DNA from 2 places in the Serratia marcescens subsp. marcescens ATCC 13880 genome. Region 2 is predicted to be linked to the other one. Evidence: predicted binding sites of a transcription regulator. Region 2 holds the regulator's gene; the other holds the start of a gene.
The links. The regulator ArgR, encoded in region 2, controls arginine synthesis, uptake and breakdown. The targets are predictions, from matches to a motif close to ANTGAATAAAAATACANT.
Positions count from the first base shown of each region.

Region 1: argA (amino-acid N-acetyltransferase) is a predicted target of ArgR. The motif match lies at 2,195-2,212, and genes of this name have one in related genera.

Region 1 is NZ_CP071238.1:4,074,690-4,078,104, reverse strand. It holds gene recD (exodeoxyribonuclease V subunit alpha) at 1-798, shown strand, start outside; gene argA (amino-acid N-acetyltransferase) at 837-2,162, opposite strand; gene amiC (N-acetylmuramoyl-L-alanine amidase AmiC) at 2,402-3,415, shown strand, end outside.
Region 2 is NZ_CP071238.1:426,506-429,920, reverse strand. It holds gene J0F90_RS01990 (helix-turn-helix domain-containing protein) at 1-22, shown strand, start outside; gene mdh (malate dehydrogenase) at 90-1,028, opposite strand; gene argR (transcriptional regulator ArgR) at 1,493-1,963, shown strand; gene yhcN (peroxide/acid stress response protein YhcN) at 2,367-2,630, shown strand; gene yhcN (peroxide/acid stress response protein YhcN) at 2,751-3,014, shown strand; gene mpl (UDP-N-acetylmuramate:L-alanyl-gamma-D-glutamyl-meso-diaminopimelate ligase) at 3,212-3,415, opposite strand, start outside.

The sequences.
Region 1 (3,415 bases), 1.5 Mb from region 2:
GCGGTGCGCGACAGCCTGTGCCTGCTGCGCAAGAGCTATCGCTTCGACGCCCGTTCCGGCATCGGTCAACTGGCGTTGGCGGTCAACGCCGGAGCGGGGGATCGTGCGCTGGCGGCACTAAACGGCAGTTTCGGCGATGTCATGGGTTATGCGCTGGCGACGAGCGAAGAGTATCAGACGCTGTTGGATGCCTGCGTGGCGGGCTATCGCGACTATTTGCGGCTGACCGCCGAAGGGGCGGAGGCGGCGGCGGTGCTGGCGGCCTTTGGCCGCTTCCAGGTGCTGTGCGCGCTGCGTGAAGGGCCGTTCGGCGTCGCCGGCCTGAACGAGCGCATTGAGATCGGGTTGCAGCGCGCCGGTCTGATCGACCGCAAACCGGGCGTGCTCGGCCGTTGGTATCGGGGGCGGCCGGTGATGATCGGCCGCAACGACAGCGCGCTGGGGCTATTCAATGGGGATATCGGCATTACGCTGCCGGATGAGCACGGCGATCTGCGCGTGCATTTCCAATTGCCGGATGGAAGCATCAAGTCGGTGCAGCCGAGCCGTTTGCCGGCGCATGAAACCGCCTATGCCATGACGGTGCACAAATCTCAGGGATCGGAATTTGACCATACGGTTCTGGTGTTGCCGAATCACTTCCTGCCGGTGCTGACGCGTGAATTGGTCTATACCGCGATCACTCGCGCGCGTCAGCAGCTCTCGCTGTATGCCACGGAGGCGGTGTTGCTGCGGGCCATTCGCACGCCGACCCAGCGCCGCAGCGGATTGGCTGAACGGCTGCAGGCAACGGAATAAACGATGAACGGGCGCGGCAACGGCCGCGCCCACTGGGATTACAGATCCGCCAGCAGAATTTTGGAGCGGCGCTGGTAGTTGTACAACGCCTGTTTCTGCATCGGCAGCACGTCGACCTCCGCCGGGGTAAAGCCACGTTCCTGGAACCAGTGGATGCTGCGGGTGGTCAGCACGAACAGCTTCTTCAGCCCCATCTGTCGCGCCTGGTTTTCTACCCGCTGCAGCAGCATCTCGCCGCGCGAAGAGCTGCGGTAATCGGGATGTACCGCCACGCAGGCCATCTCACCGATTTTTTCCTCCAGGAACGGGTACAGCGCCGCACAGGCGATGGTCAGGTTATCGCGTTCGATGATGGTGAATTTGTCGATCTCCATCTCCAGCTGTTCACGCGAACGGCGCACCAGAATACCCTGCTGCTCGAGCGGCCGGATCAGCTCCAGGATGCCGCCGATGTCGTTGATTGTCGCCCGGCGCACCTGTTCGGCGCTCTCCATCACGATTTGGGTGCCGATGCCGTCGCGCGAGAACAGTTCCTGCACCAGCGCACCGTCTTCCTGGTAGCTGATCAGGTGGCTGCGACGCACGCCGCTGCGGCAGCCTTTCACCGCGCCGCGCAGGAAACGCACGGTGCCGGAATGGTAATCGCCGCTTTCCTCCAGCTCTTCAAGGCGCTTTTGCGCGTCGTTGGGGAACAGTTCGGAAAGGATGTTGCCTTCCGCGTCGGTCACGCCCTGTGAGGAGCAGAAACCGATCATTTTTTCCGCTTTCAGTTTGATCGCCAACTGGGTGGCCACTTCTTCCGAGGTCAGGTTGAAGCTCTCGCCGGTGACCGAAACCGCGACCGGGCCAATCAGCACGATGGCGTTGCTGTCGAGCTGACGGTGGATCGCTTCTTCATCGATGCGGCGAATGCGGCCGCTGTGGCAGTAGTCGATGCCGTCATCGACGCCCAGCGGTTGCGCGATGATGAAGTTGCCGCTGACCACGTTAATGTGCGCGCCTTGCAGTGGCGTGTTGTTGAGGCTCATCGACAGCCGAGCGGTGATGTCGAGCTGCAGTAGGCCGGCGGCCTGCTTAACCAGCTCGAGCGTATGGGCGTCGGTCACGCGAGTGTGTTTGTGGTAGATCGGCTCATAATTGTGCTGCGCCAGATTGGCGTCGATCTGCGGCCGTGCGCCGTAAACCACCACCAGGCGAATACCCAGGCTATGCAGTAGCCCGATATCGTTGACGATGTTGGAGAAATTCTCGTGTTCGATGGCTTCCCCGCCGAGCATGATGACGAACGTCTTGCCGCGGTGGGCGTTTATATAGGGGACTGAGTGACGGAATCCTTGCACCAGCTCTGTACTACGTTCCTTCACGGCCAAACCTCTTTGCATATTTATACGATATTTTTGTATTTTTATTCTTTTATTGCGCCGATGGCAAGTGGGAAATCGTCATGAAGCGTGCGCTAAGGGCGCTAAATCGTTAATAAATTGAAAAACCATAAAAAGATTTTCTGATGACAGGGCTGGAATGATTGGTTAAAGTTTTCGGCATCCCCATTTCATTGGTGTTTTTTTCATCTGTTGTAAACAGCTATTACTGCCGGAGCCGCATGCCAAACGCTAATCACAATCTGGGCCGCCGTCGTTTATTACAGGGCGTTGCCGCCAGCTGGTTGCTGAGTGTGAGTCGTACGGGCTTCGCCGCATCATCGCACGTGATCGCCGTGCGCGTCTGGCCATCCTCCACCTATACCCGCGTCACGCTGGAATCCAACGTCGAACTGAAATACAAGCAGTTCGCCCTGACCAATCCCGATCGCGTGGTGGTGGACATCGAAGGTGTTCACCTCAACAGCGTGCTGAAAGGCATCGCCGGGCAGGTGCGCGCCGACGATCCTTATCTCAAGCAGGCGCGCGTCGGCCAGTTTGATCAGAATACCGTGCGGCTGGTGCTGGAGCTCAAACAAAGCGTCAGCCCGCATATTTTCACGCTGGCGCCGGTGCCGGAGTATCGCAACCGTCTGGTGATGGATCTCTATCCGACCAAGGGCGGCAGCGGGGGTGAGGAGTATGATCCGCTACTGGCGTTACTGGAAGATTACAACAAGGGCGATCTGGAGCGCACGCTGCCGCCGGAAGCGCCGCAGGCCGGCAAGGCGGGGCGCGATCGGCCGATCGTCATCATGCTGGATCCCGGCCACGGCGGCGAAGATCCCGGCGCTATCGGCAAGTACAAGACGCGCGAGAAAGACATCGTGCTGCAGATTGCCCGCAAGCTGAGCGCCATGATCAAGCGCGAGCCAAACATGAAAGTGTTCATGACGCGCAATGAAGACGTGTTTATTCCGCTCAAGGTGCGCGTCGCCAAGGCGCGCAAGCAGCGCGCCGATCTGTTCGTTTCGATTCACGCCGACGCCTTCACCAGCCGCGCCGCGCGCGGTTCATCGGTGTTCGCGTTGTCCACCAAGGGCGCCACCAGCTCGGCGGCCAAGTTCCTGGCGCAGACGCAGAACGCGTCGGACCAAATCGGCGGTGTCAGCAAGAGTGGCGACCGTTATCTCGATCACACCATGTTCGATCTGATCCAAACCGCGACCATCAACGACAGCCTGAAGTTTGGCAAG
Region 2 (3,415 bases):
CAAAGCACGTATCAAATCGTGAACGCGGAGCAAAAAAAAACCGCCGGAACAGCGTCCGGCGGCGTTTATCGGCTGACTATCGGTGTCGATCAGTTATTGATGAACTTCTCGCCCAGTTCGATATCTTTATGCAGCACGTCCAGCATCTCGTTCAGCGCTTTCTGCTCGAAGGCGCTCAGGGTGCCGATATCTTTGCGTTCTTCAACGCCGTTTTTGCCCAGCACCAGCGGCTGCGCGAAGAAGCGAGCGTATTTGCCGTCGCCTTCAACGTAAGCGCATTCCACAACGCCTTTCTCGCCCTGCAGCGCACGCACCAGAGACAGACCGAAACGGGCGGCCGCCTGACCCATGGACAGCGTTGCAGATCCGCCGCCGGCTTTGGCTTCTACCACTTCGGTACCGGCATTCTGAATGCGTTTGGTCAGATCCGCCACTTCCTGCTCGGTGAAGCTCACGCCAGGGATCTGCGACAGCAGAGGCAGGATGGTCACGCCAGAGTGGCCGCCGATCACCGGCACGTTCAATTCTTCCGGCTGCTTGCCTTTCAGCTCGGCCACGAAGGTGTTGGAACGGATGATATCCAGCGAAGTCACGCCGAACAGTTTGTTCTTGTCGTAAACGCCGGCTTTTTTCAGCACTTCCGCCGCGATGGCAACCGTGGTGTTAACCGGGTTGGTGATGATGCCGATGCAGGCTTTCGGGCAGGTTTTCGCCACTTGCTCAATCAGATTACGCACGATGCCGGCGTTAACGTTGAACAGGTCAGAGCGATCCATGCCAGGCTTACGGGCCACGCCGGCGGAAATCAGCACCACGTCCGCGCCGTGCAGAGCCGGAGTCGCGTCTTCGCCGCTGAAGCCTTTGATTTTAACTGCGGTTGGGATGTGGCTTAAGTCGACGGCAACGCCTGGGGTAACGGGGGCAATGTCGTAGAGAGAGAGTTCAGAACCTGAAGGAAGCTGGGTTTTGAGTAGAAGGGCGAGGGCCTGGCCGATACCGCCAGCAGCACCGAGAACTGCAACTTTCATCCTATACTCCTTTATTATCTTAAATATATAAAGCGCCGTGAATGTGTTGGTTACGGACCTTAAGTTATTACACCTTTCAAAACAATAAATTAGCCAATTCTTGCCTGCAGGTGTAATAAAACGGCCGCTGTCGCGCCCATTTTAGATTAAATCGCTTACGCATGAAGGGCATAGCGCACACTAATCAAAAATAGTGCGAGGTTATTCACGAGCAAGTTAACCGGCCGTTACATTACACCCTTACGCAACATCAGAACAACATCATTTTAATAACATTTTATTTACCACTGCAGGCCGATTTTCCGTCGCCAAAAGGGCATATTCATCGCGGCCGGATTTTGTTAAAATGCCGCCCTTTCCTCGCCGTCCGGTCATTTTTATTTTCTTTGGGGCGGCCTTTGTTGCATAAAAATTCATCTATATGCATAATCATGGCTTCCACTATCAACATTCCACGGTGCAAAATGCGTAATCCCGCAAAACAGGAAGATCTGATCAAGACGTTCAAAGCGTTATTGAAAGAAGAAAAATTCAGTTCTCAAGGCGAGATCGTTTTGGCGCTGCAAGAAGAAGGCTTCGAAAACATTAACCAATCCAAAGTATCGCGCATGCTGACCAAGTTCGGCGCGGTACGTACGCGCAATGCCAAAATGGAAATGGTGTATTGCCTTCCTGCCGAACTCGGCGTGCCGACCACCACCAGCCCATTGAAGAATCTGGTGCTCGACGTCGACCATAACGATGCCGTCGTGGTGATCCACACCAGCCCGGGCGCCGCGCAGCTGATCGCCCGCCTGCTCGACTCACTGGGTAAATCCCAGGGTATCCTCGGCACAATTGCCGGCGACGACACGATTTTCGTCACCCCGTCCAGCGGCTTTACCGCTCAGAAGCTGCATGAAGCGATCCTGGGCGTGTTCGAGCAAGAGCTGTGAAACCTGGCGCTAACAAAGTGCGGCTGTAAACCGCATTTTGTTAGCGCTTCTTTAACCCTCGCGTTACCTTCCCAGCCTTCAACCGCGTTTAACACTGCTTTTTTATCCCGCAACAACACATTTCCATGACATATCCATGTAACCAGCAGTACCCACTGTGATCTTCCGCACTTTTGGTCAAAATCACTTACCTTATTGAAATTACATAAATTTAACATCAAAAGATCGTTTTATGAGCGTTTTTTATTCCTTATGGTTATAAAAAATAAGGATCATGAGGTTAAAGTTTCACTAGAAACTGTTAGCGAACTATTAATTTTTCGCGTTACTAGCTGTATACTCATTTTCGTGAACTGAATCACAGTTCGTTGGAACTGATAAAAGAATACGATGAGGTGAGATGATGAAAATTAAAGCTACCGTTGCAACCCTGAGCGTTCTGTCCATGCTTTCCTTTGGTGCATTCGCAGCACAATCTGTTGATGCTACCCAGGCCGCAAAACTGCAGCCCGCCGGTGTGATCACCGTGAGCGGCGTCGCCGCTGCGCCTTCCGACATTCGCCAGGCGCTGTCCGACAAAGCTGACGCCAAAGGGGCGACCGCTTACCGCGTAATCGAAGCGCGCAACGACGGCAACTTCCACGCGACCGCTGAAATCTACAAATAAGTAACGGCATTACCCGGCAACGGGCAATACCTCTCTGGAATCAAACGCTGTCATAACGGCCTTCAAGAATAAAAATCGCTGCCAAGCCCTTCCAGGCTGTTATGAACAAGGATCGCTATCATGAACATGAAAACTACTCTTGCTGCACTCGGTTTGCTGTCCGTCATCTCCTTCGGCGCATCTGCCGCCCAGTTGGTGACTAACGATCAGACCGCCAATCTGCAATCTATCGGCACCATTACCGTCAGCGGTATCGACGGCGCGCCGACCGATATTCGCCAGGCGTTGTCGGAGAAAGCCGACGCGAAAGGCGCGACCGCCTACCGCGTGATCGAAGCCCGTAACGAAGGCAACTACCACGCCACCGCCGAGATTTACAAATAACAACTCTGGGAACGGCTTTGCAGAGCTGATTACCCTCGTCACTGCCACTGCCGAGTTCTGACGCAAACGCCGATTTCCCAGAGACCCTCTCGTCGTCCTATCCGACGAACCCCGTTGCCCTCGCTCGCGAGGGCTTTTTTATGGGCGTAAAAAAGGCCGCGAATGCGGCCCTTAGATTGGCTTATGCGGCTGAACGATCAGTAGGTCACCTTCGGTTCCTGCTTTTTCGCCAACGCGTCCAGCAAGCGATCGTGAATGCCGCCGAAACCGCCGTTGCTCATCACCAGAATGTGGTCGCCCGGCTGCGCGGTTTTCACCACCATCTCCACCAGCGTATCGAGATCCGCGCTCCAATGCGCCGGCTGCACGCAGGCATCCGCCACTTCCGCGACCTGCCACGG